Linked DNA regions of Rubripirellula tenax. The protein of the gene in region 2 interacts with the protein of the main gene of each other region in a pairwise test. Links are inferred from orthologs where the notes say so. Each region holds a gene or a part of one and is shown on either strand. Other genes may lie near its edges.

Region 1 (15,862 bases), on a different replicon or contig from region 2:
TGCCATGGCAATGGACAGGGTTCCATACGTATCGAACAGCGCCCATGTCGATCCGACCATGACGGCGATCGCCAAAAAACGAGCTCGAATGGGTGCGAGCGGTCTGCCGCGACCTTTCAAATAGCTGTCGAGTCCTTGCAGCACACCCTTGATCGCCGATGCCGGCGCTAACCACATCGCGAACTGGATCGCTGGTTCAAAGTCATTGCCGTAAAAGAGCTTCACCAACGGTCCGATCAACACCATGAACGCGATCGTGCTCGCACCTTGCACGGCAAGTGACGAACCCAGGATGCGGTGGATGTCTCGTGTGACAAGGCGACTGTCTCGATTGGCAGCTGCATTGAACAGGAACAGTCCTAAAGTGTTCGGAATGACGGTCAACGGATACACCGCCGGAACCATCGCTGCGTAAAAGCCTTGTTCGATCAATGGTGCCAACCACAGCACCATGAACAAATCGAGGCGTTCAAACAGATCGGTCACCAGCATCGAATAGCCGTACGGTCGGCTCTCGCGCACCAGCGTCTTGACGCTGGGCGCCGACTCGCCACGGAACGGTTTGGGAACACCGATCAGACATGCCGCCATCGAAATCACGGACGCCAGAACAAAAAGTGTTGCCGTTGTCATGACATCGATCGGCATCGTCATCGCGGCGATGACCAGCATCAACGGAAACGCAGCCGCGGCAATCAATCGGCGCAGGTTGTATTTTCCAAACTCGCCGCTGCCGCGATCGACGGCTGTCATGATCAACATCGCATGTTGGCCAACGATGCTGAGCGAGCACAGGATAGCGATCGGAATCAAATAGCGTTTGTCGCCGGGCAACGCGACCAGATTCAAAACGATCGTGATCAGTGATGTGACGGTGCCGGTCGTGATCCCCAGCCACAGCGCCGCGCGTCGCAATTGAAATCGATCGCCGGCGTGTTCATCGTCGGCGGCGCGGCGGCAAATGACTTCCAAGCCGCCGAACAGTCCGACGTACAAAAACATCTGTGCATACAAAACGGCCGCAGCATATTCGCCCCGGCCGACCGGACCGAGCAACCGCGCCAACAAGATGCCCTGGCCCAGTTGCAGCCCGACGATGGCGAACGCGAATCCAACGGTCGACGCAAATTGGAGTGCTTTCCGCTTGATCGTTCCGCTGGCCCGACCCGAACCGGATTCTAAATCAGCAGCGACGTCCTCGCACGCCGGCGGCGGCGGGGCCGTCGGCGTGTCGGGTTCGGTGAGGGTGGATTCAAGCTTCATCGTAGGGGCTGAGTATAGTTGGGGTTCAATACCCCGCTAAACCCGGTGGCCTGGAAACCGTCGAAATCGATTGAAAATTCGACGATCGAATCGAATCTCGACCCGCTTGGGAACTCAGTCGATTTGGTCGATCACGCGAACTTCAGGCCCAGATGAGAACTGATAGAGCTTCCAGCTAGCTAGCCCCAGGATCGTAACGGTGGCCAGCATGGCCGCAGCGAGCTTCAATGTTCCCGAATCAGCCGAAGTGAGCAATCCGCTAGGCCAGCCCAGTACACGGAGGGGCGAGGCCGATTTCGGCGCGACCGTTTTTCCGAGCCGCATCTTGGTCGGTCGGTCGCTCCGAATCGTCGTGGATCCTGATTCGATCAACGCGACCGCACCGGCTGCTGGTTCGTCGTCGATGTCGTTGTGATCGATTTTGCTGTCGTCGAGCCCTTGGTCGTGTCGGTTTTCCCTTTCGACCAGAGCCGCGTTCTTGGATCGGATTTGGCTGTAGCGTTCCTCGCGGTCTTGGTCGTCTTGCGATTCCAAGAACCCGGCGATGTCGAAGGTCTCCCATGCGGCGCCGCTTACCATGGTTTGTCGCAGTTGCGGCGATGCCAAAGGTTGGCCCTCGGGTGACCGCTTTGAATCGTGGGTCGTCGGCCGATGATTGGGTGCCGGTGGTGGTGACACCCGCGACGTGACCAGTGATCGCCCGCTCGCGCGTCGGTCGATGGCCATCAACTTGTCGCCTGTCGCGGCTTCCGAGGCCAGGCGGACGCGAAAGGTGACCTTCCCGAAACGGACGACATCGTTCTCTTTCAGGTCGAACCAGGTCTTATGTTCGATCGGTTCTTCGTTGACGTGAGTGCCACTGGTGCTGCCAAGATCCATCAGTCGCACGCCGTTGTCATGGCAATGAATCAACGAATGCCGTCGGCTGACCGAGCGACTCTTGGGGCGAATCTGGCACTCGGCGTGACGGCCGATCATGTAGTAACCGTGCATCAACGGCGCCTCAATTCCGGCGAGGCTTCCCGTTAACAGGATCAATCGAGCGGATGTCATGTCGGGGGCTGCTGGCCGAATCAATGGATCGCGATGCGTGAACGCATCTCCTTAGAAAAAAACAGTATTGGGCTTCAACCAAGCCATCGCGTCGAGCGATGTTGAAACCCCTTGGTGTTGGTTGATATCCGAGTAAAAGTGTACTTAGCCTTTTTCGACAAACACGATCGAGCCACCTTTACCGTCTTCGGTAGCTTTGATTTTGGGTTGAGTTTTCGGAAGCGGCTTCGACATGGATGCCACACCCATTCCCACGACGGTGATCAGTGCCAAAACGGCAACGGTCAATCCGATACCCAACAGCAGTTGTTGGTTGCCGGTGGCGGCGACCGTCGGATTCGATGGGGCTTGAGCCCTCGGTTTCAACGCGTTTGCCGGACGGGCCGTGTTGCCAAGCTGAACTGGGCGACCTGGCATCGCCGTCCCCAGATCGACGGGCGGCAAGGAACTGAAATCGAACTCTGTCGCTTCCACCGCAATCTCCACTTCACCGTCAGCCGAAAGCGAACTGTCGTCGATGGTGGCTTGATACGTAACGTCGTCAACGGCGGTGTCGCCGACGGGAGCGACGTGACGCAACGTGTTCGCGACGCCTTCGCCAGCGATCGCGCCGAGTCGTTTTAGTTGGGCGATCAAATCGACCGCCGAATGCGGGCGGTCTTCGGGGCGTTTGGCCATCATCCGTTGAAGCAGGTCGGCAACCGCAGGCGGGCAATCACTTCGCATTTGACAAACATTGGGAACCGGCGCTGTTTGGTGCTTTGCCAATCGCTGCGATACGGTTGTGCCATCGAACGGGGTGCGACCGGTCAGCAAGTAATATAACGAGCACCCCAGCGAATAGATGTCCGCGCGGGCGTCGACTGATTGGCTGTTGATGGCTTGCTCGGGAGCAACGAAGTCGGCGGTTCCCATCAAGCGACGACTCTCGGCGTCTCCACCGGCCCACCCGATTCGCGCCAGACCCAAGTCGCTGACTTTGATCACCCCATCGGTCCGCAGCATCAAATTCGACGGTTTGATGTCGCGATGGATGATACCACGTTCGTGAGCGTGCGCCAGTCCCGCCGCCGCTTGAGCCAAAGCGTTCATCGCTTGGGCGACTGACATGGTTCCGTCTCGCACGATGGCTTGGTGCAGATCGATGCCGTCGACATACTCCATCACGATATACCGCTTGCCTCCGGCTTGGGCAAAGTCGTAGGCACGCATAATGTTGGGGTGATCCAATTGTGCCGATGCTTTCGCTTCCTCTTCGAATCGCTTGATCCGTCGCGGGTCGGCATTGGCGTCCAGCGGCAGAATTTTCAGCGCCATCAAACGCTTCATAACATGGTGCTCGCCCAGATACACCATTCCCATGCCGCCGCGACCCAACGGCCGAAGCAGACGGTAGCTGCCAAGGTAGAACCCTTTGCTTTTGCCGGCCAGCAATTTCGTCGCTTGCCATTTCGTCAGGATTCCCGCACCGATCAAACCTTCGGCCAGTCTCGCGGGCGTGAAAACAGAATCGTCTGCCATCAACGAAACGACGACCTTCTTCAAGTCATTCACATCAACCAAGCCAGCGGCCATGGATCGCTTGACGAATGAACGAGTCGCCTCGTCCAAAATTGGCTGAGGCGGCGGCGAAGCTTCGGAACTGGGCACGGGCGTTGTATGCATTGGAATTTTCTATCGATCGTCGTAACCGCCGACGAGTTCCGGTCGTTCTCGAGCGACCGAAACAAGTGGAACCGAATTAGACCGCCTCCACTCTTTCGCATAGCATACGCGTCGAGGGCCAGTTGATTCGATGAAGATTCCGTGAGCATTTTGCGAGCAACGCTTCACATTAGCCAAATCACCCGTAGATCGGCGTCCAACGGCGGTACCGTTCACTTAAACGGTGCGATTGGACAACAGTCTTGTGGTCTGGAACGTTCCCGTTTTCAGGCCGTGCCGACCTCGTCGGGCTGCGGGTAGTCGACTCGAATCAAAAACAGTCCGTGCGCCGGTGCGGTTTGCGCGGCCTTGGTTCGATCCTTGGCCGCAATCACTTCGTCGATCCACTGCGGTTCGCGTCGGCCGATTCCCACGCTGACCAGTGACCCGACGATGTTACGGACCATGTTGTAAAGAAACCCATCTGCTTCGACTTCAATGGCGATATGTTGTCGATCTTCGTTCGTCGTATCTTGAATGAAAATATCGCACGCGCGAACGTCTCGCGTGGTCGTCTTGCGAACCGAGCCGGCGCCTTGGAAGCTGGCGAAGTCCTTTTTGCCGACGATCCGCGTGGCTGCGTCGCGCATCGCATCCAGATCCAGTTGCATGTGATGGTGCCATCGATATCGATGGTCGAACGCGTCACGCATGCCCCCAATTTGCAGCTGATATCGATAGCGTTTGCCGACTGCATCGCGGATCGGATGAAAATCATCGGCGGCGTCTTCCGCATCAATCACGGAGATCGTGTCGGGCAATCGCACATTGATCGCGCGTATCAGGGTCTTGGCGGGATGCCGCCACTGGGGAATGCGAACGCTGGCGACTTGCGCGATCGCGTGAACGCCGGCGTCGGTTCGGCCGCTGCCGGTGACAATTGCATCGTCGCCGGTCACTTTCTTAACCGCCCGCTGCAGCGCACCCTGGATGGTTCGCTTGCGGGTATTGGATTGAACTTGCCAGCCGGCGAAATCGGTACCGTCGTAGGCGACGGTCAGCTTGAAGGTGCCGGGCACGAGTAAGTTCGTTTGCTTCCGTTAGACCGCGGCGGCTTTACGCATCAACAACTCGGCGATTTGTACCGCGTTGGTCGCCGCGCCTTTGCGCAGGTTATCGCTGACGCACCAGAACGCGATTCCACCCGATCCGCTGATGTCATGACGAATTCGACCGACAAAGACATCATCCTTGCCGTCGCAATCCAGCGGCATCGGATACTGCTTGGCCGCCAAATCATCGACGACGGTCACGCCATCGGCGCCACGGAACAATTCGGTGGCTTCCATCACGGTCAACGGCCGTTCGGTTTCGACCAGAATCGACTCGCTGTGTCCGATCAAGACGGGGACGCGAACGCACGTCGGACACACTTGGATATCATCGTCGCCGAGGATCTTGCGCGTCTCGTACACCATTTTCATTTCTTCGCTGGTGTAACCGTCTTGCTTCTCCGATCCGATCTGGGGGATCAGGTTGAAAGCGATGGGGTGCGCGAACGTTTTTGGCGGATGAGTCTTGCCCGCCAACGAATCACGAATGCTGTCGCGAAGTTCTTCGTTGCCGGCCAGTCCCGCACCGCTGGTCGCTTGATACGTGCTGACGATGACTCGTTTGACACGAGCGGCTTTGTGCAGCGGCGCAAGTGCGACGACCATCTGAGTCGTGCTGCAGTTGGGACTGGCAATGATCCCGCTGTGATGATCCACCGCGTCGGGATTCACTTCGGGGATGACTAACGGAACCTTCGCATCCATTCGCCAAAAACCGCTTTCGTCGACGACGACAGCACCGGCGGCGACCGCCCAGGGCGCGAACTCGGCCGCCACTTCGTCGGGCGTGCTGCCGATGACCAAATCGACGTTCTTGAACGCATCGGGTTCAAGCAGTTCGACCTTGATCGTTTGATCGCCGACGCGAACTTCTTTGCCGACCGAACGCTCGGACGCCAAAAGCTTCAATCGCTTGTAAGGCAATTTTCGCGAGACGATTTGGTCAAGAACGATTCGTCCAACGGCGCCAGTAGCGCCGACCAGGGCAATGGTTTCGTACACGGTGGAATAGGTTTTAGGTTACAGGTTTTAGGTAACAGGGAATTCTACGGATCGGACTACTTCATATCTCTGATTGCGTCGGGCAGCGTTGGATCGACCAAGCCGTATCCGCCGCGTCCGCCTTGGACTCGCGATTCGACATCGCTGATCACTTCTTCGGCAACGGCTTCATAGAAGTTCGTCACTTTATCAGCCGGGATCGGCGTATAACCTCGGAACAATCGAAAGCCTACACCGCGTGCGGGATCGCTGGTGAACCACCAAGGGCTTCGGGGGAAGTTCGGGTCTTCTTCCTTCCAAGCTTCATCGTCGCTGAAGATTCTTGCAGCACTGCGGACCTGTTCGGCGTCGCTTTCCCAGCTTCCACCGCGGGCGACAACGCCCGATGCTGACTCGGTGCCCCATTTCAAAACATCGGTCGCGTTGATGGGTTCTTGCGATTTGTATTCGTCATAAGTTTCAGTGTGCATGTTGACCGTCAACTCGGCAACGTTGCCGTGCATGTCGTGCAAACCGAAAGCGTTGGGCTTCTTGGTGCCGACGGGCATTTGGCCTGAATCGGCGTTGTCGAAGTACCACGCGTAGTCATCGATTGCGCCCTCGTCGTCACCCCAGCTATACGGGGTGGTTGAACCGGCGCGAGCTGCGTACTCCCATTCGGCTTCGGTCGGCAAACGGTATTGGATTCCCGTCACGCGGCTGAGCCACTTGGTGAATTGTTGGGCTGAATAGAGGGTCATCGTGACGGCGGGTTGTGCCGGATCTTCGCCGTACTCGAATGTGTAGCTCGGTTCATACAGTTCAGTCGGCGCCGTGATCGCGTCGACTCGATTGTCGTCGTTGACGGGGCGCTGGCCGGAAGCTTCAAAGCTTTTGAAGATCGCATACAAACGCATGAACTCCTTGAATTGAGCCCAAGTCGTTTCGGTCTTTGCGACCCACATCGGGTCAACAATGACGTCGACTTGAGGGCCTTCGTCGTCACCACGGTCGGCTTCGTCGTCGGGGCTTCCCATCAAGAATTTGCCGCCGGGAACGGGCACCATTTCGATGGTCACGTCGGTTCCGGGAATGGTGGACGTGTAAGGCACCATATATCCGCCGTCGACTTTGACCGATGGCCCCGATTCGGGCTGAGTCGCCGAAATTCCGAGGGTGTCTTGAGCCGCCACTGCGGTGGTTGCGGGGGCTTCAGCTAAGACGGGCGTCGCCGAAATAGCGATTGCGATAGCGGCGATCACGGAAGACGTGATCGCGGACGACAAGACACGTCGACGAGTCGATGTGGAAGGGTTGCTCAATCGCATCAAATAAATCTCTAGAGAGTTCAAACTTCAAGAACGCAGGCCCCGGCGTCTGGACGCCCGGGTCCGCGGCTATGTCACAGCAGTATACGTCGCCGAATCGATTTATTCGACGGCCTGGGCGTCGTCCCCAGGCCCCTTCGACGACAGTATGATCGCCGGATACAGCAAAACGACGAACCACAGCAGTGTCGACGGGGAGGCAAATGTGTCAAGCACCGTGTCCTCGAAGATACAGGAAACCAAAACGTAGGCGGAAATCGCGCGGGTGATCGCCAGCGTGCTGGAAAGCCCCGAAAACAGGTTCCAGCCCAATAGCAAAACGGTCAACAGCCCGGCCATCACTCCACCCGAAAACGTCGCGTGGAGTAGCAGGTTGTGCGTGTGCATCGAAAAATTCTGCATCAATTTGGGAGCACTGTTGAGCCCCCATCCGATCAATGGCCGTTCGGCAATCAATCGGATCGCTTCGGCCCAAATCTCGGTCCTCCCGGTGGCTGACGTCAGCTCTTCGACCTCGCCGGTCTTGGTCACGACCAGGGCGATCGAGTCGCCCTCGAATGCTCCACCGCTGGTCAGTTCGACGCCAATCACGCCGACCGCAATCACCGCCGCCATCGCAAGCCCAAGAAGAACGCCACCTCGCGTCAGCAAGCGGTCGACCATCAAGAACATGGCACCGGCACATCCGGCCACGAAGGCGCTGCGGCTGAACGTGGAGATCGCGGTCATGATCCCCAGCACGATCAAGGCGATAAGAACGGCGCGTTTGTTTTTTCGCGAATCGTCGCGCAGCATTGCCATGCTGATCAGCACCGTCAGGACCCCGATCCGAGCGATCGCGTTGGGGTGTCCCAGGCCGCCCATCCGATTGATAAACGTTTGGTTGCCAAGTTCTTCTTCGAATACGCCTACCTGGGGTACCCCTAGGTACAGTCCCCAATTGATCAACAGGTTCGCCACCATCCCGATCAAACAGGCGATCAACAGACGACGTAGGCCCAATGCGGCCAACGCGGTCGGTACGAACAGCAGGTAGGCGACGTTGATCAACGCAGCGATCCGGGACACCGTTGCGACTTCGTCATAGGCAAACGCCGACGTCACAACAAAGACGGATGACAGAGCGATCAAGACGAAACCGGGAAGCGTTAGCAAGCTGCGCCGAACGCGGGCGCTGAAAGCTAGACCACTGGCGCCCACGAAACCGGCGATCGCGGCGATTGCCAGCTTCACCATGACCGGCCAATCGACGCCGACGTGGTCTTCCGTGCTTTCGAAGCTCGCGTTGATGTCGATCGTATTGAAGAGCGTCGCCAAGCCGATCACCGCAAAACAAAGCGTCGGCATACTCACGAGCGACTCGGCATCGGTGGCCCGCCGCGCAGTCAATGTTCGGTGCGGGAAAGAAGTGACTGAGGCGTCCATGAGCGATGGTTGGGACGTGAAGAGGGGTTCTTTGATTCAATCGTTCACGGCAAATCCGCGAAGCCCCCAGCTTAGTTCGATGGGCCACAATTCCTATCAAAGTCCGCTAGATCGCACGCGAAACCTGTTTCATGCCGTCAAAATACGACCTTCGGACCCAATGCTTTCTGGTGGTCATTCGATGCGACCGACCCAGCGAAGATTGACAGGTAAAACGATCGCGGCGCGCTCGTCCACACTTTCGGACGCAACCGACAAACCAGAATCGCACCATACGATCTAGTGGACGATCGCTTCGGGGCGGATTCCCAGTACGACCGACAAATCCTTCGATTCGCCGTCCCGATGAATCTGCAAATCGACTTGCTGGCCCGAACTGGACTGGCCGATCAGTTGCATCAAGTGCGTCTTGTCGCGGGCCTTTTGACCGTCAACACTCAGGATGACGTCGCCTTCGATCAGCCCGGCCGCGGAAGCCGGCGAGGCCGGCACCGGCGGTTGTGTCACCAAGGCGCCTCGCATCCGGGCATCATTGCCCATCAAACGGTCATCCGGAACTTCGTCCAGCATGACGCCTAAGAATCCTCGTTCGACTTTTCCGAACGCCTTCAAGCGATCATAGACTTGGCGAACAACATTGCTGGGGATCGAGAAACTGACGCCTTGGTAGGTATCACCCACGATGGCCGTGTTGATGCCGACCAATGCGCCGCGGGCGTCGACCAGCGGTCCACCGCTGTTGCCGGGATTGACGGCCACATCGCTTTGCATGAAGTCTTGATACTGAGTGCTAGCACGCACCATTCGGTGTTTGCCGCTGAGGATGCCAAATGTCACCGTTCGATCCAGGCCGAAAGGGCTGCCGACGGCCCAGACGGGTGAACCGACTTTGCAGCGATCGCTATCGCCCCAAGCAATCGGGATCAAACGATTCGTCGCGACCTTCAACAACGCCAAGTCGGTCAACGGGTCAGTGCCCAAAACGACGGCCGTCACTCGCCGGCCATCGCTCAACGTGACGGTGATGTCTTCCCCGTCGGCGATCACATGCCGATTGGTCAACAGGTATCCGTCGGCATCCACGACCACGCCGCTTCCCTGGTCCGACGCAGGCATTGAACGGTTGGAAAGTAAAGCCGAGATGCCGGCATCGTTGATCGGAGTCCGCCGCTGGACATCGATATGAACGACGCTCGGACCGACCGCAGCGTTGACCATTTGATAGGCGTCGCTAAGGGTGTCGAGCGATACGTTTTTCAGCCCCACGGTAGCCATTTCGTGCTCGGCCCTCAGGTTGCCGCGTTGCCATGCGTAGCGAACCTCTTCCACAATTTGCGGAACGACGAATCGAGCCGCCAACAGCATCGCCGACATCGTCGCCAACAGCATCAAGCTTTGCATCAGTGGGTCGGGACGTCGTGATCTGCGTTTGGTCGATCGAGCTGGTTTCGACGGGGTGACCGTTGTTGACGCTTGCAGTTCGGTTTCGACGATCGGCTGTTGCGGCATCACCGGTGCGTCCATTGCCCCGTCGATCGGTGGCTTGACGACGGCATGCTCGATTCGATGCGTGCCAACATCGATCCGCCGCAACGTGATCTCGTACGGTTCGGCCGTCGGTTCTTCCATTGGTATCGACGGCATTTCTAGCCGATCGTCGCCAACGGGCCGAAGCGAACCTTCCGCCGTACGCTTGCGATTGGTTGACGTGGGATCATTCATCATGATCTTCGGCGACTCCCTGAATGGGCACGGACTAGACGATTGGCCCATTGTAGCGCAGGCGACTAGGAAAGGGGCAAGCAAATTCCATGTAAATGAAGTAAGGATTGCCGTTGCTGGGCGTCACAACCCCTTCGCGGGGGACTAAATTTCGGCTGTTCCAGGTCGGGCTGAAGGTGAATCGCGGCGCCAGACCGACTATCTTAACGGTCGTATCGTAACAATCGTGCCTGTCTCCCGTTCGACCCGTGTCCCGGTGGGCAGATGAGCGTCGGTTCGCACACATCCGCCTCTTTCATTTCTCTCGTCGATGACGGCCCGTTTGCCCATGTCTGACTCTGCACGCGAATCCATCTACGAAGCCATTGCCTCGATCCGCTTGATCGATCCCCATACGCACATCAACCCCCACGCGGCCGGGTCCACAACGTTGGCGGACCTGCTGGGCTACCACTATTACACCGAATTGGCCCATTCGGCCGGGATGCCGAAGGATCAAATCGAAGAACCCGGCATCCAGCCACGGGAACTGGTTCGCCGCTTGGTCGAGAATTTGTCGCCGCTGGAGAATACGGCGCAGTATCGATGGTTAGTTGAGATCTGTCGCATGTTTTTCGGGTTCGACGGTGATCGCATTGACGCGTCGAATTGGGAGTCCCTTTACGAAACGGCCGAGTCGCAAATGGCGTCGGCCGAGTGGGCCCAAATCGTCTTGGATCAAAGCAACGTCGAAGCCGTCTTTTTGACCAATGATTTTGACGACGATTTAGCCGGCTTCGATACGGACACTTACATCCCTTGCCTTCGCACCGACGACTTGGTGTTCCATTTGGCTAAACCGGAAGTCCGCCAGCGATTGGCTGGCTGCTCGGGCATCGAATTGGACGGGTCGCTGTCGTCGTTAAGAGCGTCGCTGCGGCAACGTTTCGAACACTTTGTCGGTCGTGGAGCTCGCGCTTGCGCCATTTCGCTGCCACCATCGTTCGAGCCGACTAGGGTCAGCGACGGGCGTGCGTCGACCGCGCTGGACCAAGTGCTTAAACGAGGCCTGCTAGCAGACGATGCTCACAAGCAATCATTGTCACGGCGAATCTTTTGGACGTTGGCCGAGCTGTGCGACGAATTCGGGTTGCCTTTCGATTTGATGATCGGCGTCAATCGTGGCGTCTACGCCGGCGGTGTCTATCAGGGACAAGACTTGTACGACAGCCGCGTGTCGTTGATTCAATATCGTGAACTCTTCAACGCGTTTCCCGGTGTCAAGTTTCCGATCTCGGTCTTGGCCAGCGTCACCAATCAAGAATTGGTCAGCTACGCGTGGATCTTTCCCAACGTCATCACGAACGGGCACTGGTGGTACAGCAACACGCCGTCGTTCATCGCCCGCGATACTGCGGCGCGTTTGGAAGCCGTGCCGCAAACGAAACAAATCGGCTACTACAGCGACGCATACAAGTTGGAATTTGTGTGGCCCAAGTTTGACATGTACCGAAACGTCTTGTCGGACATTTTGGCCGACCACTTCGTTCACAAGTGCGGCTGGTCCGAAGAACGTGCGATCGAATTGGGGCGGCGTGTCCTGCGCGACAATGTCGACGAGATCTTCCCGCGGCGAACGACTGCATCGACGACCGATCCGGATGAACCAACGGCCTCGGCCGTTCGCGTCGATCCCTTGGCTGACACTTGGGCGGATGATTCGGCGGCGGGTCTGGACGACGAGCCGGGCTCGGAAACGGTCGCAATGGACTGGGGTTCCAAAGCAGCCGCCGCCGCAGCAGCAGCAGCAGCAGCAGCAGTCGGCATGGGGTTGGGAATGGCCAAACCCGATTCGGATGAATTGGATGACTTAGAAGAAGTCGACGAATCGGAAGAGGTCGACGACGGTGAGCCGTTCGATTCGAATCCTGTCGAAACGTTGTTCGAAGAAAAAGATAGTTTTGATACCGTCGCGATTGGCGACGCGGACCAGACGGATGACGATTTGTTTGAGGTGCCGGAATCCATTGGCGAAGACCCGGCAAGTGACGACCTGCCCGATCGCCCAACGCTGGTCGAGAGCGATTCGGGCGACGACTCGGTCGCTATCACCGACGTCAATGACACTATCCGGATTACCGACGACGACGACGATGACGGGCTCGGTTCTGTGGTCGCGTTCATCGATGAAGATGATGTGAGCGAAGATGAAGCTGATCAGAATGCAACCGTCGTCATTGTCTCGGACTCGGACGATGAAGAAGCGACCCTCGACCCGTCACCCAGTGAAGATGAAATTCAGCTCGTTGAGGTAGCGGATGTTGAGTTGTCCGGCGCCGGGCCGTCGCGCGCCGCCATCGATAGCGATGCGATCAAAGACGAACTGGACACGGAACCACTCGACTTGGGCAACATGTTTGGCGACGACGATGATAGCGGCGACGAAAACAACGGCGACGATCCGGCACCAAAAATCCAGATGCTCCGCAGCGAAGACTCCTTCGAACCCGACGAAGACTCGCTGCAATTGACCCCGGACCCGACGACGGGCGAGCTGACGTTCCAAGTCGGCGATGACGACGATGATGAGCTTTCGCTTGAACCCGAGTCACCGGTGCGCGTCCAGCCGAATGCTCCATCACCTGCGAACGAAGACCTCGAGATCACCCTCGAAATCCCCGCCGATGATGAGGAATTCGAAGGGTTCACTGCGTCCGATGACGATTCAGATGATTAGGGAACGAAATCTCTAACGCGATGTCTTTGGTCGGTCGGCGATGATTCGGTTGATCGCATTTAGCATTGCCATGATCGTGCTTTCGACCGTGTCGGTGCTGGAGCCGACACCGCGATAGGTGCGGCCTTTGTAGTCGACTTCCAAATTGACTTCGCCGATCGCATCGCGGCCGAGCGTTGCGCTGCGGACTCGATAATCTTTGCAGACCACTTCGATACCGGTGATCTTTTCAACGGCCCAAAACGCCGCATCGATCGGTCCATCGCCCTGTTCGACCTTCTCGGTGAAGTTCTCATCGCCGCTGCTGAGGGTCAATTCGACGCTGGGGCCCCTGCCCTTCCCGCTGCTGACGATGTAGTCCACTAGCGACCATTGTTCTTCGACGCTGCCGCTGATCTGTTGTTGCACCAGCGCGACGATGTCTCCGTCGTACATCTCCTTCTTCTTGTCGGCCAAGACCTTGAACTGTTCGAAAACGGTGTTCAGTTGCTCGGCGGTCAATGTGTAACCCAGCGTTTTGGCGCGATCGGCAAGCGCCGCGCGGCCGCTATGCTTGCCCAACACCAAGTCAGTTTTCGAAAAACCGACGTCTTCCGGTGACATGATCTCGTACGTGCTGCGTTCCTTCAGCATGCCATCCTGGTGGATTCCCGATTCGTGCGCGAACGCGTTGCGACCGACGATCGCTTTGTTGCGTTGGACTTGGATGCCGGTCGTCTTGCTGATCAAGCGGCTGGCGGGAACCAATCGCGTGCTGTCGATGCGAGTGTTGCAGTGGAAGAAATCTTGACGCGTCTTCATCGCCATCACTACTTCTTCCAACGCCGCATTGCCCGCCCGTTCGCCGATGCCGTTGATCGTGCATTCGATCTGCCCCGCGCCGGCGGCGACGGCTGCCAAACTGTTGGCGACCGCCATCCCCAGGTCATCGTGACAATGAGTGCTCAAGACGGCCTTGTCCATATTGGGAACGCGGTTGCGCAGCATCGTGAAGCGATCAAAGACTTCATTCGGCGTCGCATAGCCGACCGTGTCAGGAACGTTGATCGTTGTCGCACCCGCATCGATGGCGGCTTCGACGACCCGGCACAAAAAATCGTGCTCGGTTCGACAAGCATCCTCGGGTGAAAACTCGACATCGTCACAGTAAGCTTTGGCCCGTTTGACACCCGCGATCGCCCGCTCGACGATCTCGTCGGTCGACATCCGCAGTTTGAATTCACGATGGATTGCGCTGGTCGCCAGGAAGACGTGGATGCGCGAACTGCGCGCGCCTTTGACGGCTTCCCAAGCGGCATCGATGTCTTTGTCACTGCATCGGGCCAATCCGCAGATCGTTGAGTGATGGACGGTGGACGCGATCGCCTTGACGGCCGCGAAGTCACCCGGCGAAGCGATTGGGAATCCGGCTTCGATGATGTCGACGCCCATCGACTCCAAAAGCTGAGCCACTTCAAGCTTCTCGGCCAAGTTCATGCTCGCGCCCGGCGATTGCTCGCCGTCGCGTAGCGTCGTATCGAAGATACGAATCATGCGAGGTTCTTGATGGCCCGATGCAGGTGCATCACTTTCGGTGGTCGTCGTGGATTGCGACATCGCTTTGAGAAACCTTCGTGAGACGAATGGTGAGGGGGGGTGGGGAAAACCGGAGCATAAAAAAACCCGAGTCGCTGGAGGCGACTCGGGTTCGGTGTCTTTCTTTGGTGGACCCAATGTTTGGTCCGGACAAACCCTCATCACCCGCCGATTCGGCGTCGCAAAAGTAATAGCGATCGGAGAAGGGATGCGTTGTTCATGAGCGTATGGTAGCCACGGGCGACTTTTCAGGCAAGCCAAGAAGGGAATCCAGAACAGCGGGAAATCTCCACGATCCTTTGCGTACGCCTTGCGTGAGCAGTGCGTGCGGTGTATGATGGCCCTGTTCCATTCAATTACTCCGCACGGAAAACAAACATGCCCTATCTGATGATCAACCTGGATGACCTGAGTGACTGCCAACGAGGCCACCGACAACTCGGCGGTCGCCTGCACCGCGCCGGTGTCGATCCGCTGCCGGAAGGTCGCGAAGGTCGCGGTGGCCCATGCGGGCCCGGGAAACGAGGAAAGCAGAATCGAGGCGGCGATCAGCAAGACGCCGTCAAAGAAGGTCCGGCAGGATTGCCGCTCAAACAGAAGCTGAACCGGATCAGCAAACGAGGCGTTTGGCGGTTCGTCGCCGGAATCGCCAAGCTGGACGAAACGCCGCGATCGCTGGCCGAACTGGACGAAGCGCTGTCGCTTCAGCCGAACAAAATGCGATCGACCAAAGCGATCTTCGCAAAGCTTGAAAATCGATTCGACATTCGATTCTTGAAGCTGGCCGAAGACGCGGGCGATGATGCGGCGGGGAACCCGCGTTACATCATGCCGCCGCGCATTCGCAAATTCGTCCGCGAGATGGTCGTCTAGGCGGCTGTCGCTTTGGGGATCTCTTTGCCCTGCAGTTGGTAAACATACCGCAGCACTTCCGCGACCGCTTGATATTGCTCGGTAGGAACGACTTGTCCGACGTCAACGTTCTTGTACAGGAATTGAGCGAGCGGTTTTCGCTCGACGACGGGAACTCCGTTTTCGAGCGC
Region 2 (15,873 bases):
AGGAAAGGCGCCAACGTTGGAATTGGACGAGGACGCGCGTGAAGCTGATTTGGTAGAGTCGTCAACGCTTCCCGAACAACCCTCCAGCAGCTTCGGTGCCCTGAAGGCCAAGCTGTTAGCCGACGCGAATCGCGGTCTCGTTGTCGACGGCGATCGGATGGCGTCCGCCGTCCGAACATTATCCTTCCATGCCGACCCGACGCCGATCATGTCCGCAACAGTCGTTTACTACAAACCATGATGGGACTGATGGATTCTAGAAGGTTACGACACTGCGCTGTCATTGTTTCCATGCTGGGAATGTTGCTATCGGCGACAACCTCCGCCCAGGATGCAGCGGCGATCACGGCGATGCAGCAGTCCATGCAGACCTTCATGAGGGAAGTGCAGTCGGGACAACACAAAGCCGCAGCGTCGACCGCTGCGAAGTTGATTCCGATGGCCGAGAGGCTGATGGGCGAAGGCAACCCGGACGTTGTTCGAATGCACGTTTAACGAGCGGCACTCCTTCGGACGGCGGGCGATTACGACGAGGCCAGGCAACAGGCCGCCGATGCAGTTCGTATCAGCCAGTCGCGACTTGGTCGACAGCACGCCGTCACTGCCGCGGCGATCAACACACTCGGTTCGATCGATCGCTTGCAAGGCAAATACGAAGCGGCATCGGACAACTACCAACAAGCGATTCAAATTCTCGAGAGGCTTGGCGACGAATCGAGCACCGACAAGGCGGAAGCGTACAGCAACTATGCCGACCTGCTTTCGGAAACGGGCGACTATCCGAAAGCAAAGCAATACGCCAAGAAGTCGCTCGACCTGATGCGCCGCAACTTCGGGCAGCGGAGCGAGCGAACGGCTGTCGCCATCAACAACCTGGGACAGATTTTGTTGGCTCTTGGCGAAATGGAATCCGCCGAAACGATGCTGACCGACGCCCTGAAAATGACTCAATCCATTTTCGGATCCGAACATTTTGAAACGGCCACGTCGCGAAAGAACCTGGGAAAGCTCTATGTCTTACGAGGAAAGTACGATAAAGCGCGTGACCAATACGAAGCCGCATTGTCCGTCTTGCGCGCCACCGTCGGCGACGACCATCCCGTAACCTTGACCGTGGCGGGGAACTTGGGCCACTTGCATTCCGAAATTGGAGATGCCGATCGAGCCGAGCCGCTTTTGACCGATGCACTGGACAGGAAGACCAAACTCTATGGCGACGACCACGTCGCTGTTGCGCTCGCTCGCCACAACCTTGGCGGACTGATGCTGGAAACTGGTCGATTGGATAAAGCCAGAGAGTTGTTGACGTCGGCTGCGCGTTCGTACGAGTCGTTTGACGACAGCCGCCTGGGCGATGCTGCCGGTGCACGTGCTTTCCTAGGATTGGTGGAAGGCGCGGCCGCAGACTCGCGCGAGGCAATCCGACAACTCGATTCCTGTCGTCGATTGGCAAACTCAGCGGCTTGGCGAGTGCTGCCTCAGTTGTCCAACAACGAGCAACAAAAGTTCATGAAGGCGACGTATCAGTGGACGTTGTTCACCGCGCTGTCGCTTGCCAATGAGTTCCCCGACGACGCAGCCGTGCGAGAAGCAACGACCGTTTGGCTCGCTAATGGGAAAGGCATCGCGACCGAAGCCTTTGTGAATGCGAAGCGTGGAATCGCTACCGAAGCCCCCCGATGGACGACGATCAACGAACTGCGAGCATCGCTGGACGACGGATCCGTGTGGATCGACATCGCTCGACAAGACATGATCCATTACCACGCGACGAAATACTCCGAACGTTTGGGGGACCCCCGCTACGTCGCCTGGATTATGCCGAAATTCGGTGCGATCCAACGCGTCGATCTGGGGGACGCAAAAGCAATCGACAAGATGGTTGAAGAGTTTCGGCAATCGATCGGCAATTCGGGAGGTGCGGCAGGCGACGTCACTCAGGTCGGCGAAATGGCGGCCACTGAAGCGATGAACACGCTGATCGCAAGCATCTCAAAAGCAGTCTGGCAACCGATTCAAACCCGTTTGGACGATAGCGTCAAACGATTGCGACTCAGTCCCGATGGTTCGTTGCGGCTACTGCCCTGGGCGGCGCTAACGAACGATGATTCAGAGCTTCTTGTCCAGCAGTATGCAACCACATTGTTTTCAAGTGGTCGAGAATTAGCGGCACCGAAACGACGATCACACGCGGTTGCTACGCCGCCGACTGTCTTCTCCAACCCAAATTTCGACCAACCGATTGCCGAGAAACGTGCGGCTTACGAAGCCGTTTTTCGCGCCGCGCCGCCATCCGGTTCGGATCAACGAAGCCTGGCTCTGGACCGTGATCGCTTGCGAGCCGCGCCGCTGCCGGGAACGGCAATCGAATCAGCCGCGATATTGCCAAGTCTGGAACGATGGTTCCAGCGAGCACCTGTCCAATACCGTGGTCGATATGCTTTGGAAAGCATCGCCAAGAAAATGGTTTCGCCGCCCGTCGTGGTGTTCGCCACTCACGGCTTTTTCGTTAACGATGAAACGAAAGGGTTTGATCCGTTGGAACGATGCGGACTTCTGCTGTCCGGCTGCAACGACGCTCGATCGTCCATCGCAGGTGACGACGGCGTGCTGACAGGCACAGAGATCACGGACATCGATCTTCGTGGCACAGAGCTAGTGGTTTTGAGTGCGTGCGAGACGGGAATCGGGCGGGTCGAAGATGGCAACGGCGTGGCCGGTCTAGCGCGGTCGTTTCGGATCGCCGGCGCCGGATCGGTAGTCGCAACCCTTTGGCAGATCCCCGACTTTGACACGGCAAAATTGATGAGCGACTTTTTCGCGGAGGTCGCCGAAGGCACGGCGAAAGACGAAGCGCTCCGACGTGCGCAGATCAAACGCATCGAATCGCGTCGATCACGCAACGGCGCCGCCCACCCATATTTTTGGGCGGGGTTCACGATAGGCGGGCGTTAGTATTCTACTGGAATCAACCTAACGCAACGTCGACGACGTCGTTCCGCGAATCGGATACGCCGTGGACGCGTCGGCGGTATAGGCTTGTGGACCGGGCGAAGGCACCGCGCTGATCATCGGGGCCCCCGACAATGTTGTCAGATCGACAGAGTTCGTTGCCGATGTTGGCATCACAAACAGATTCGGGTCGCCGCTTAGCAATTGATTGACGGTGTAGTCGCTGATGCTGATCCGCATGGTCAGCGCAGGGCCCGAGGCAGGTACAAGGTTCAGATCGACGCGATGCGGCAGCGCACACTGTTGTTGTTCATAGTACCGGTGCCCCGATGCTTGGCTCTGTGCAACCAATCGCCCCGACGGGTTGTAGAGAAATTGATCGGTCACATAGCCGGCGTTCTTTTCGATAAACAAGTCGCGACTGTAGTTGCCGGCCGCCGTCGCAACCGTCGTACGAACCTGTAGCTTCCCGTCCGGAAGAGTCAACGGACCTGCGATCACGGTCGCCGGATCGATTTGCGCTAGCCCCAATGCGTCCATGATCCATGTCGGGTCCACCGGCAGGATCGCGCGATCGAGCTGTTGTTGGTATTGGTTGTGATTGGCATAGTACAGCGTCTTGGTCATGTTCTCGGGAACTTCAAACCAGAACGTCTCGTTATTGCTGCCCATGTCCATTCCCATCCCCAACAGGATTGGAATGCTTGCCCGCAATCGAAAATTCTTATCGCGTTGCAGATTCATCGTCGCGTTAAGCGTCGGCAACCCCGGCATGCTCAGCATTTCGACGGACGCCGAATTCGTTGAAAGCTGGGTGACCGCGGACGTTCGATTGACGACCTCGACGACTTGCTGGATCGTTGGCGTTTCGTTGAACACGACCGGCGGTGGCGGATAAGGGATCGTCGAAGGCCGACGAGCACACGTCGCCCCACCAGAAACGAATAGGACGAATCCCATCGCGATCGTGCCGAAAAATCGCATCCTTGCGTTTCCTGATGTAAAGGTAAAAGTGGCCGTCGTTGTCGATTTAGTGCCGTGATCGACCTAGACGGGCTCGTCGTCTTCGTCGGGTGTCACTTCACAGTAAAGCAACTCGTTCAATTCGTTTCGCAGCGTTTCAGATTCGCTTTTCGAGATGTTGCATTTCTCGACGTCGATCGCCGAGCCATCAGCGACCACTTCCACGCGCATGTGGTTTTCCGCGGGCGGATCGGTTTCGGTGGCGGCCGCGGGGCGTAGCAATCGTCGCCGCATCAGCATCAATGCCAACAAATAGCGACTCTGCGCTTTTTCGGGAAACTGATCCATTTGTCGAAGCAGATCAATCAACACCTCGGGCGGCGCCAGCACCATTTTTCGCTGGTCCGATTTCGGCATCTGTTTCTTCCACCAGCCGATCGAACCGTCCGGTGGCCCCTTCCACGCTTCGGCGGAATAGTCGTGGCGAACGTAATCATCGCCCGACTCGCTGATGACGGAGTAGTACCATTCGCCCTCGCGAAGCGGTCGCTTCAACGCATGGCAATGGCGACTCGATCGATTGACTTTGTATTCACCAATCATGAAACTTTCCGCGTGAAACCGGGGCACATCACCCTGATCAGTTCACCGTACCAAAACGAAATGAGGTGGCGGAAGTCCGTCTGCCGGTCTGGCGACGCAAAGTCGAGAGATTCAACCAGCGGAGAAAAAACGTGAACTCGAACCGCCACTGCCGATCGGGACCGAGACTCTTGCCGCGCAAATCGGACAGTTTCCGACATAAGCGTTGTTGCTATTGTTGCGGTAGATTCGCCCGTAGGTACGGCAACATTTGAATTGAATACCCAAAAACGGCCTCGTCTCACGAGGCGTCGAGCCGAATCGGTTTGAATCCGGATTGGGATCGCTGCTAGCGTCGAAATGCGGTGTACTCATCGTCGCCCAAGCATCGCATATTCCGCCAAACCGATTCAAGGCGAGAACAATCGAGAACCTTCGGGCGGCGAATGGCCGCGCAGAAAGTCGCCGGCTGGCATCTCGCGTTTTCCCGCAGGCTGCAACCGCTTGATCTCGATCACGCGGTCACCCGTCGCCACACAGAAACCTTCACCCGCAAGGATTTCGCCCGGCGAACGATCGCTGCTGTCAGTTTCAGTGATCGATATTTCCTTGATGGCCAAACGGATCGGCGGTTTCTCGGGGTCGACCAAAACATGCGTGAAGGCGACGGGCCAGGGTTGCATTCCCCGGATGTGACAATCGATCTCGCGGGCCGAACGCCCCCAATCGATATCGCCGTCGGCTTTGGACAGTCGCGGGGCCTTGGTGATTCTCGCCGCATCTTGGATCTCGCCGATCGGTGTTGTCTGGTCCCACTGGATCAATCGAGCCACGGCATCCATGGTTGCTGCGACGCCCAACTGCGAGAGCCGTTCTTCCAAATCGCCCGACGTCTCGTCGTCACGAATCGGGGTGGAGGACGTTGCGATGATCGGGCCGCCATCGAGCCGCGGAGTCATGTGAATGACCGACACTCCCGTTTCAGCGTCGCCGTTTAGGAGCGACCACTGGACCGGCGCGGCGCCGCGATATGCCGGCAAAAGGGATCCGTGCAGATTGATGCCGCCGATGGTTGCGGTTGCAAGTGCATCGGGTTTCAGGATGTGCCCGTAATCGCAAACGACCAACAACCACGGTTGCAGGTCGGCGACGCGTGTGATCGCCGCAGGGTCGTTGATAGTGTCTGGATCAAAAACGGGCAGTGAATGTGACTCGGCCCATGATCGTACCGGGGACGGCGGCGGACCCTTGCGGCTTTTGACGGGCGGCATCGGCTTGGTGACCACCAACGCGATTTCGTGCCCCGCCAAGCGCAGTGCTTCGAAGGCGGGCACGGCAAAGGGTCCCGTCCCCATCAATACAAGACGTTTAGATTCAGTCACAGTTTCTGATTCGACCTAAGGAATGAGCAGAAAACAAGTGTCGGACCCCTTTTGTGCGAAGCACCCGAAGGGCCGGTTCCCGGCAAAAGGGGTCCGACACTTGTTTCTAGGATGGCCCTACGTGTATTTTTCGTACCATTCCGAAAGCCTCGCAATCAATTCTTCATCGGGCGGAATGCCACCGGATTGTTGCTTGGAACGAAAATCGGTTTCTAGTTCTGCGATGCCATCGTCAAGATCACGTCGCGACTCTTCGCTCATGCGATCAAAAAACATCACGCCGTCTAGGTGATCGTTTTCATGCTGCAGAATCCGAGCCAAGAAGCCGTCGACATTCCGCTCGATCGGATTGCCCTGTAGATCAAACGCACTGACCCGAATCGACTTCGGCCGTTTCACTTGCCCGTACAATCCCGGCAGACTCAAGCATCCTTCCTGAGACGTCTCGTTCCCCTTGGGACGTTGCAATTCAGGGTTAATCATCACCAGCTCTTCGCCCTCGCCTCGTTCACCCGAGGGGTTGGCAACAAACAATCGAATGGGAAGATCGACTTGATTGGCCGCCAATCCGACACCATTGGTTTGGTACATCAAATCCAACATTTGGTCGACAATGTCTCGCAACTGCTGGTCGACGCGACGGATCGGTTTGCTGCGAACCCGAAGCGTCGGATGCGGGTACGGGATGATGCTCAGTTGCATGGCGAATCGGGCGAAATTGGTTGCGTTACTATATTAATGGCAGTGTTGCGACGGATTCCCCTTAGGATGATCGATCAAGGCCCGCTTGGGTAGACGCGGCAAAACGGGTCACCAGTCTGGCCCGACCGGTTCTAGACATACACGCCGGTTTGCACGACCATTTGGCGGTGAAAGTCACTCGCCTTTTCCATTGAAAACCAGATGCTCAACGAACTCGCCCATCGTCTTTTTTCTGATTCTCTCGCTCACGCCGATGACATCAAGTGCCGGGTTGCTTCGATCGGCGGCGGTCACGTTCTGGATGCCGGTGTCGAAACCCCCGGTTCGATCGCCGCCGGAATCGTGCTGGCGCGATTGTGCTTGGGGGACCGAGCGAGCGTCTCGTTGCATCCGGCCGATGCGAATCGATACGCGGTTTCCAATTCGGTGTACGTTCGCACCGATGACCCGCTGCGAGCGTGTTTGGGAGCACAGTATGCGGGTTGGCCCGTGCAAACGGATGACTACTTCGCAATGGGGAGCGGACCGATGCGGATGTTCCGCGGCCGCGAAGCAACCCTAAAGGAACTGAGTCTTTCTGAAACCGGCGATCGAGTCGTCGGTGTCGTCGAATCGGACAAGCTGCCGACCGAATCGGCGATCGCGATGATCGCCGGGCAGTGTGGCGTCGACGCGGCTCAGGTGCATTTAGCGGTGGCGCCTAGCACTTCGATCGCGGGCTCGATTCAAGTCGTCGCGCGCAGCGTCGAAACGGCCATGCACAAATTGCACGAATTGAAGTTCGACGTCACGTCAATCGTCTCGGCCACCGGCTTGGCTCCGCTTCCTCCGCCCGCAAAGCCGGGCGACACCGTTGGCGGGATCGGCCGAACCAACGACGCGATGCTTTACGGCGCCGAAGTAGTGTTGTGGGTTGATACCGATGATGACGCGATCGCAGCAGTCGCAGACAAAGTGCCTAGCCAATCGTCGAAAGATCACGGCCGACCCTTTGCCGAGATTTTCAAAGGTTACGAATACGACTTCTACAAAGTCGACCCAATGTTGTTCAGCCCCGCCGTCGTCACGATTCACAACCTACGTTCTGGTCGCACTTGGTCGCACGGCGAGATTCAATCGGATGTACTTCGGCGGTCGTTTCTGGCATGAGCAACGACGACCGACTGTTGTTCTTGGGCGGCGGCGAAGGCTGGCACGCTGATCAAATTCGAAACGCCGCGCATTCGCGAGGGTGCGAGTTGTCGTTGGGGACGTACCCGACGCTGGCTGCTTCGATCGATTCGGGCGGCCGTTCGATGATGCGCTGCGACGCGGGTGCGTTGACCGACTTCGATGCGATTCTGACTCGGACGATGCCGACGGGGACATTGGAAACGATCACGTTTCGGTTGTCGACGCTGCACGCGTTGGCCGCGTCACACCCGTCCGTCGCAATCGTCAACCCGCCGCGAGCTTTGGAGATTGCGATCGACAAGTTCGCCACACTCGCGCATGTCGCCTCGTTGGGTTATCCGGTGCCAGCTACGCGCGTGGTTCAATCGCGGCGGGAAGCGATGGAAGCGTTTGACGCACTTGGCCGCGATTGTGTCGTCAAGCCAATTTTTGGCGGGGAAGGGCGGGGCGTCATGCGGATCCAGGATCGAGAATTGGCGTGGTACTCGTTCGCAACGCTCGAGTCGCTGGGCGCGGTCGCCTACGTTCAAGAATTCGTCGCGCCGGGTGGCCGCGATACACGGTGCTTGGTGATCGGAGACGAAGTGTTTGGGTTCCGACGAACCAATAGCATCGATTTTCGGACCAACGTCGCTGGTGGTGGAACGTGCGAAACGATCACATTGTCGCGTGATTTGATTGATTTGGCGATCAACGTTTGCCGCTCGATTGGACTCGAGTTCGCATCGGTTGATTTGCTCGACCGAGTGGATGGCCCGCCGTGTGTCGTCGAAGTCAATGGAATCCCAGGTTGGAAGGGTGCTCAACAAGTGACCGACGTGAATATCGCCGATCGCGTGGTCGGCCTGCTGTGCCGCGAATCCGCCCGACGTCGCGAGGCGGCGTGATGGCCAGCCAACCCAGCGACGGGAACGTCGCAGCCCGGCTTCGAATCGTCGCATCATTGATGCCGGGCGCGATTGCGATCGCCCAGCCCAACGGACCGCCGCAACCCGATGGTCAAAGGTCTTACGCACTGACAACGTTTGGCGACCTGGACCAATCGAGCGAATCGATCGCGCGCGGTTTGATCGCTTGGGGAATTCGCCCAGGCATGCGTGTCGCGATGCTGGTCCCGTTCGGTGCTCAATTCATCGAACTGACGTTTGCTCTGTTGAAGGCCGGCGTCGTTGTCGTCTTGGTCGACCCCGGAATGGGTCGCAAGCACCTGGTCCGTTGCTTAGAAGAAGCGAAACCCGACGGCTTCATCGGCATCCCCAAGGCACAAGCGATTCGGACGGTACTGCGACGCAAGTTCCCCGATGCAAAATGGAACGTGACCGTTGGACGAAGATATTTGTGGGGCGGCAAAACGCTCGGACAAATCAAATCGATGGGCAGTTCCGTCGCCGATTCGACACAGCTTCCAAAAGTCGAACGCGCCGATCAAGCGGCTGTGATCTTCACCACCGGCAGCACCGGGCCGCCCAAGGGAGTCCTTTACACGCACAACACCTTCCATTCGCAAATCGACCGAATTCGCCAGCGCTACGACATCCATCGTGGTTCGCGCGACTTGGCCTGCTTTCCCCTGTTCGGCTTGTTCGACGCCGTGATGGGAGTGACCACGATCATCCCTGACATGGATCCGACCCGGCCCGCGGACGTCGATCCCCAGCGGCTGGTCGAAGCCGCCAACCAATGGGAAGTCGACCAAGCATTCGGTTCGCCAGCCCTTTGGAATACCGTCGTTCGCTGGGCGGATGCCAACCGGATCGAGCGCCCGTTTCCAACGCTACGCCGCGTCCTGTCCGCAGGCGCGCCGGTGCCTGCTGCAACGCTCGAAAAACTGCGTCGGTTGATCGATCCAGACGCCAACATCGTCACACCCTACGGTGCGACCGAAGCGCTTCCCATCGCATCGATCGAATCACGTGAGATCATTGCCGAGACGGGCCCAGCGAGTGCGAAAGGGAAGGGCGTATGCGTGGGAACGCGGTTCGAAGGCGTTACTTGGCGCGTTATCGAAATCGACGACGGTCCGATCGCGGACATTTGGCAAACGAAAGAGTTGCCGCGGGGCAAGATTGGCGAATTGATGGTTGCCGGCCCGATGGTGACGACCCAGTATGTCGTCCGAGCGGATCAAAACGCGATGCACAAAGTCGCCGACGGCGAGCGCATTTGGCATCGCATGGGCGACGTCGGCTATTTGGACGACCGCGATCGCTTTTGGTTTTGTGGACGCAAGGCTCACCGCGTCACAATGGGAAAACGTACACTTTTCACGATCCAGTGTGAAGCGATTTTCAACGCCCACCCATCGGTTTACCGATCCGCGTTGGTCGGTCGCGGCGTGCGACCGAATCAAACGCCCGTGATGATGGTGGAACTCCACGCCGAATCCAAGCCAATCAATGCACCAGAGAAATCGTCCTTAGAAGCCGAACTCCGCGAATTGGCCTCCCGCAACCCGCTAACGCGCCGAATCGACGAAATCATCATCCGTGATGAACCTCTGCCGGTGGACATTCGCCACAACAGTAAGATCTTCCGTGAACGATTGGCGGAAGAACTTTCTACGATTCGTTAATCGTTGCCGCCGACGCCTGCCCCTGCAGGACTTTGGACGGAATGTTCGTCAACTGAAACGCATTCCTCAAAACGACTTTTCCCAACACCTCGATTGATCCGGCGAAATCAAAAGTATCGCCAATGACTTCTTTCAAAGTGATTGTGATTTTTAGATCGTCGCCCGGTCTCGCGAATCCTCTGTATCGAGCGTTTTTGATTTTGACGAGCACGCCCAGTGCGTACTCGTTAAAAAACGGATCATGTGTGTTGTAGTCCTGCATCGGGTTGTACTTTGCCGCGATCAGGATTCCGGCAGACTGGGTCGTCATTTCTTGCATCATCGCACCCGGCAGTATGGGTGCGCCGGGAAAATGTCCTGTGATGAAAAATGCGTCTGCGTCCACCGACGCACGGGTGACGATCTCCGTCGGGGCGATGGATTCAATTGCCTTTACCAGCAGATAGGGACTGCGATGGTGCAGATAGTCTTCGACGCGATCAAATTGATGCTGGTGGTAGGTCATGGTTTCTGAATTGCGAGGGTGGATTTTTAAGGATCGTAGCAGCACGTCAATCTTTTGATGCTTCGGGCCTTAGCGGCTAGTTAATGTAGAGCCGCTTGATCCGACTTTGCGGTACACGAGTCAGAAAAGCGACGGCACGCGAGATGCACTGCAGCGGCCAAAACACAACAAAACTGGCATCGGCCAACCAGATATGGCGTTTGCATCTTTGGGCGATCGGGGGACCGAATCGGTCGTAGATCCTGCGAACCAATCGATGAAACCGGGGGAACCCAGCCTCCATCGCGAACTCCAAAAACTTCAGTTGTTGCATCTGTTCGTTGACGAGGACGCGGTCGCCAGTTCGTGGCACCGATCGGACTAACACCGCATGCCCGTGGGCGGCTGCACTGCAAACATAGCAGTTCGGAGACGTTGGCAGTTTCGCGTATTCGTCGAACATGATGTCGATCGCCAACTTCCAACTGAAAAACCAAGCGACGAACCAAGCCCAGGGAACACAGAACCGAACGATCGGATGAATACCCGACACCGCCCCTTGGCGGAACATTCGCTTCGCCGCACGCACAAACGTAACCAAGCAAAGCACCGGAGCCGACGCAGCAACGCAAAAACCGGCAACGCTGACAAGATAGACTTCTTGACTGATTTGCAACCAACGTACGATCGCGATCAAGACAGCCACCGCTGCGGTCAAAATCAGGAGGTGACGGATCGTAAATCGCCCCATGCGACTGACGACGATCCCCAGTCCGTAAATGATCGCCGCTTGTACGGGAAGCACCACGACAGCGAACACAAACGTAAACAGCCCGGACATGACAGTCGTGATGACTAAAAACTGCAATGCAATCACGACACCGACGTAAACTCCAAAGCGAACATACACGGATTCACTGAGAGCGGGACGAAAAACGTAAGCGGACAACGCAACCATGCAGAGTCCGACAAACGGTAAGAATGGCCCGAACCCGGGCCACGTCATCAGCATCGCCGCGTAGTCGCCCCATTCACCCGATTGCCAGACAGTTCCGACGACCGCTGGGCCATCAAAGGACAACAGGATAGCGAACAACGGGTAGATCACGCCCGTCAAAAAGAACTTCACGCGAAGCTGGACCGACGGAGCCGAAGTAGAGGAAGACGCAGGAGTTTCGATTTCATCCATCAGGGGCGCACATTGAACTTGGGGTCACGACTGCGGATCAGCTCGCTTTCGTAAGCGCGTCGAACTGTGACGCGACGAGCCGGTGAATCCGACGGAAAGATGTGCATCTCAACCGTCACGTCATCGCCGTCTTCGCCCGCCAAGTATTGGGCTAGCGAAACTCGATCGCTGCCGCCGACGTGTTCGGTCAATCGAGCAGCTAGGTTCGACGCTTCGCCGACGTATAGGTACCCCCGTTCGCTTCGAAACAGGTACACGCCCGGTCCCGTCGATACACCGCCGGCCTCTAACTGCTGTTTCAAATCGGACAGCGAGACGGTTTCGATGGTCCGGCCCCAATCAGCGACTTGCAGTACCAATTCGGGCTTCAGCGCGCGTTTCTTGCGAAGAGACAATACCGATTTGCGCACATCGTCGGCGTCGATACCCGGACGAATCAGCACCGCTTCGGACTGCAATTCGGATCGCAGGGCGGGATCGGCCAACACCGTATCGCTGCTGACCCGGTGCCGGTCGGTCACCACGCGAACGGCGATTTCGGCGACTGGCGCGACGTCATCCGGCGCCGGCGGACTTCGATGCGTCGCGGAAACATCCAGTTTTCCGGCCTTGCGAAACTTCAGCATCGCCAGCATCACATCGCGCTGCTCGTCATCGGTCAGTGTGTGTCCGACTCGCCGCGCGATCACCTCAAGGAATGTCGTCCTCAGCCGATCTCGCACCAGGATCTCGTCGGTGCTGAAACCATCCCCCGCTTCGGTGACTGCCGCGATGATATCATCAGGTGAAAACGCGGAATCAACCGCCCATGCTGGACAAACCAGGAAAACGGCACACACAGTAATGATCCAGCGAAACATTGATGATCCCTTGGTTTGCAATCTTGGCCGGGATGGCAGTCTTCGCGATTCACGTGACGGTCGCTACATTTCTATCATCCCGCTTCCGGCGGCACGAAATCGATTCCTTCGTTTCGCCCCTGTTTTCACTATCCAGTTTAGCCGACGCCACTGACATGCGCATCGTCCTTTGTTACCCGGTCAACGATAAACACATCGCCCAGATCCAAGCCGCCGCGCCCGATGCAGAAATCGTCAATGCGGGCCAAGAACGAGTCGACGAACTTCTGCCAACGGCAGAAGTTTTCATCGGCCATGCGAAGGTGCCCGTGGATTGGGATCGCGTGTTGGAGGCCGGACGATTGCGGTGGATCCAGTCCTCGGCCGCGGGGCTCGACCATTGCTTGGTACCCGGCGTGATCGAATCAGACATCGTTGTCAGCAGCGCATCGGGCCTGTTTGCGCCACAAGTGGCAGAGCAAACGTTTGCGCTGCTGCTGGGCTTGTTGCGACAGCTGCCACTCTTTTTTCGCGCCGAATCCAAACGGGAGTTCGTTCGTCTGCCCACAGATGATTTACGAGGAAAAACCGTGGGCATTGTCGGAATGGGTGGAAATGGCCGAATGCTGGTGAAAATGTTGGCGCCATGGGACGTCCGAATGATTGCCACGGACTACTACCCGGTCGACGCTCCCAAAGAAGTAGAACACTTGTGGCCCGCCGACAAATTGGATCTGTTGCTTTCAGAAAGCGATATCGTCATTTTGACGTTGCCGTTGTTTGCAGAAACGCTAGGGCTTTTCGATCGGGCGCGAATCGCCAAGATGCGGCCGGGCAGCTATTTGATCAATGTTGCCCGCGGATCGATCGTGGTGGAATCCGCGCTGGTGGAAGCGCTCGCTTCGGGGCACTTGGCCGGCGCCGGACTGGACGTGACCGAAGTCGAACCGTTGGCCGAAACCAGTCTTTTGTGGGATGACGCCAAGGTGATCATCACGCCGCACGTCGGCGCACAATCATCCCGACGCGTGGATGATTCGACGGATTTGGCGTGCATCAACTTGCGCCGTTATCTGTCGGGGCAAGAACCGTACAACCGAGTTGACAAGAAGCTAGGATTTCCGCATCCGTCGGTTGTCTACCGCGGGAACCTGCAATGACGCTACCGCCGATCAGCAGCAGTAACCGTATTGGCGATTCAAGATGCGATGCGGTTCTGGCCAGCCAAGACCGATGCACCGGACCAGTCCGACTGCCGATCTCGCGAGCGAGTGACTTCGTCGACCAATTCAATCGCACCTACCAAAGCGTCGGCTTGAAACTGACCGCGAACAAAGCGACGGCGAATTGGCAACATCCGTCGCCATGAAAAAATCCTCGGCAACCCGAAGGCTGCCGAGGATTTTTCGTTTTTTAACTTCTTTTGGATCGCAGTTGAACGCTGTCAGCAACTCATTCGAGCGTCAGTTGCAACCGAAAAAGAATTAGAAGCCACAACCACAGCTGGGTTCTGCACCGCAAGCTGGTTCAGCCGAGCATCCGCAAGGAGCTGCAATTTCGCAACCACAAGCTGGCTCGATCGAGCAACCGCTGTCACAGCAGCTGTTGCCACGGCTGAACAAGCGCGACAGAAGACCCTTCACTTTGCTGCCACACGCTGGGCGTGCATCGCAGCAAGGATCAACCATTTCACAACCGCAGACTGGTGCTGCGATTTCACAGCCGCAAGCCGGCTCGAACGAGCAACCGCTATCGCAGCAGCTGTTGTTACGGCTGAACAGCTTCTTCAACAAACCCATCTTGGGGCCGCAACCGGAATCACAGCAAGGTTCGACGACTTCGCAGCCGCAAACTGGAGCAGCGATTTCACAACCGCAAGCGGGTTCAACGTCGCAGCAGCTGTCACAGCTGTTGCCACAAAGTTTATCAAACAGGCCAAACGCGCTAGCGTTGACCGAGCTACAAGCGACCAAAGCGACCGCAAGCAAAGCAGGTACGAAAACACGACGCATCGTGATATCTCCATGGAGTTAGTTTTAGGGAAGGTTCCGCAAGGCTTCGCCGGTAGCGTGTTGACCGAGGGTCAAAAGGCCGTCACTCAAACAAGATCCAGACGTGGACGAAGGATCGTATTCGGTAAAGACTGTGACTCGGTAACCTCGTGGTGGCTCGCCTTGAACGCCTTCGCTTTATTTCAAAGGTGTTCAAGGTTAGCTATCGTCGAGTCTTGCCCAAGAACTGCGTGCAACCGGATTGAAATCGAACAAGACCCAAGTTTTGACTCTCGGTCGCAACGCGTCGCCCGCCTATGCCGGTTGATTTGAATGCGACAGGGGGCTCGCTGGAGGGACTAGCTTTCCGACACGTGATAAGATGATGAAATGAAGGCCAACCCGTATCAACCGCCGACGAACATCGAATCATCGCCGGTCGACAATCCGAACACGAATCCCAACGTTCTAACGTCGCTAAGCGACCTCGTTGGAGACGACACAATCGACATTGCCGGTACTGCGGATTATTCCGACCTCGGGCATTTTTTGAAAATCGACGGTGACTTGGGGTACACATTTCCAGCGGTGATGATCGGATGCTTGGCGCTGTTCATGTTGGTGACGATCGGATTCGGTGGTCGCGAATGGATTCCGATCGGCGTATTCGCGTCATTGCTATTGGTGACTGTGCTGGCCGTTTCGACTCGCGGCTATCGTCGATCACTGTTTCTTAATAGCCACCCCGATTGGAACACTCCACTTACCGCTCAATTTCACAAGGACGGACTCACAATCCTAGAGGAGCACGTGAGGACCAGATACCGATGGGCATCCATTTTGGATTTCTTATCGGGTACCAATCTATTGGTCGTCAGGGTGGCGACGCCGGCTCAACGTGTGATTCTGATCAATCCATCGATGATGACTCACCTCGATGGCTGGAACCGCATGGTTGCCTTAGCCAAGCGATGGCAAGCCATGCACTTGAAGCCCGGTTCCCCTGACCCCTGGATCAAAGCACGCGCTTCGCTACGAAATCGC

What was found.
Region 1: the proteins of def (region 2) and Poly51_RS10675 interact in binary tests that used the Escherichia coli proteins (3 or more experiments, as listed by UniProt). The link is inferred for Rubripirellula tenax from one-to-one orthologs.

Annotation. Positions count from the first base shown.
Region 1 is NZ_SJPW01000002.1:1,314,771-1,330,632, reverse strand. What follows is about bases 4,068-7,045. They hold Poly51_RS10675 (aspartate-semialdehyde dehydrogenase), read right to left. Parts: upstream 6,075-7,045; coding sequence 5,061-6,074; downstream 4,068-5,060. Other genes in these bases: Poly51_RS10670 (formylglycine-generating enzyme family protein), read right to left, coding at 6,131-7,045; truA (tRNA pseudouridine(38-40) synthase TruA), read right to left, coding at 4,248-5,039. Outside these bases: Poly51_RS10695 (lipopolysaccharide biosynthesis protein), read right to left, coding at 1-1,263; Poly51_RS10690 (FHA domain-containing protein), read right to left, coding at 1,378-2,316; Poly51_RS10685 (serine/threonine protein kinase), read right to left, coding at 2,461-3,981; more of Poly51_RS10670, read right to left, coding at 7,046-7,381; Poly51_RS10665 (O-antigen ligase family protein), read right to left, coding at 7,484-8,728; Poly51_RS10660 (S1C family serine protease), read right to left, coding at 9,086-10,531; Poly51_RS10655 (glucuronate isomerase), read left to right, coding at 10,857-13,244; Poly51_RS10650 (2-isopropylmalate synthase), read right to left, coding at 13,257-14,840; Poly51_RS10645 (hypothetical protein), read left to right, coding at 15,198-15,692; flagellar biosynthesis protein FlhB, read right to left, coding at 15,689-15,862.
Region 2 is NZ_SJPW01000006.1:206,773-222,645, reverse strand. The notes cover bases 4,790-7,778. They hold def (peptide deformylase), read right to left. Parts: upstream 6,582-7,778; coding sequence 5,997-6,581; downstream 4,790-5,996. Other genes in these bases: Poly51_RS21695 (ATP-grasp domain-containing protein), read left to right, coding at 7,727-7,778; mch (methenyltetrahydromethanopterin cyclohydrolase), read left to right, coding at 6,783-7,730; fmt (methionyl-tRNA formyltransferase), read right to left, coding at 4,908-5,879. Also shown: Poly51_RS21740 (hypothetical protein), read left to right, coding at 1-241; Poly51_RS21735 (hypothetical protein), read left to right, coding at 292-495; Poly51_RS31625 (CHAT domain-containing protein), read left to right, coding at 1,510-2,955; Poly51_RS21725 (hypothetical protein), read right to left, coding at 2,974-3,936; Poly51_RS21720 (hypothetical protein), read right to left, coding at 4,000-4,518; more of Poly51_RS21695, read left to right, coding at 7,779-8,641; Poly51_RS21690 (fatty acid CoA ligase family protein), read left to right, coding at 8,641-10,326; Poly51_RS21685 (3-hydroxyacyl-ACP dehydratase FabZ family protein), read right to left, coding at 10,313-10,831; Poly51_RS21680 (DUF6688 family protein), read right to left, coding at 10,908-11,999; Poly51_RS21675 (GIY-YIG nuclease family protein), read right to left, coding at 11,999-12,859; Poly51_RS21670 (D-2-hydroxyacid dehydrogenase), read left to right, coding at 13,015-13,998; Poly51_RS21665 (hypothetical protein), read left to right, coding at 13,995-14,207; Poly51_RS21655 (hypothetical protein), read left to right, coding at 15,220-15,873. UniProt on the Escherichia coli protein: Removes the formyl group from the N-terminal Met of newly synthesized proteins. Requires at least a dipeptide for an efficient rate of reaction. N-terminal L-methionine is a prerequisite for activity but the enzyme has broad specificity at other positions.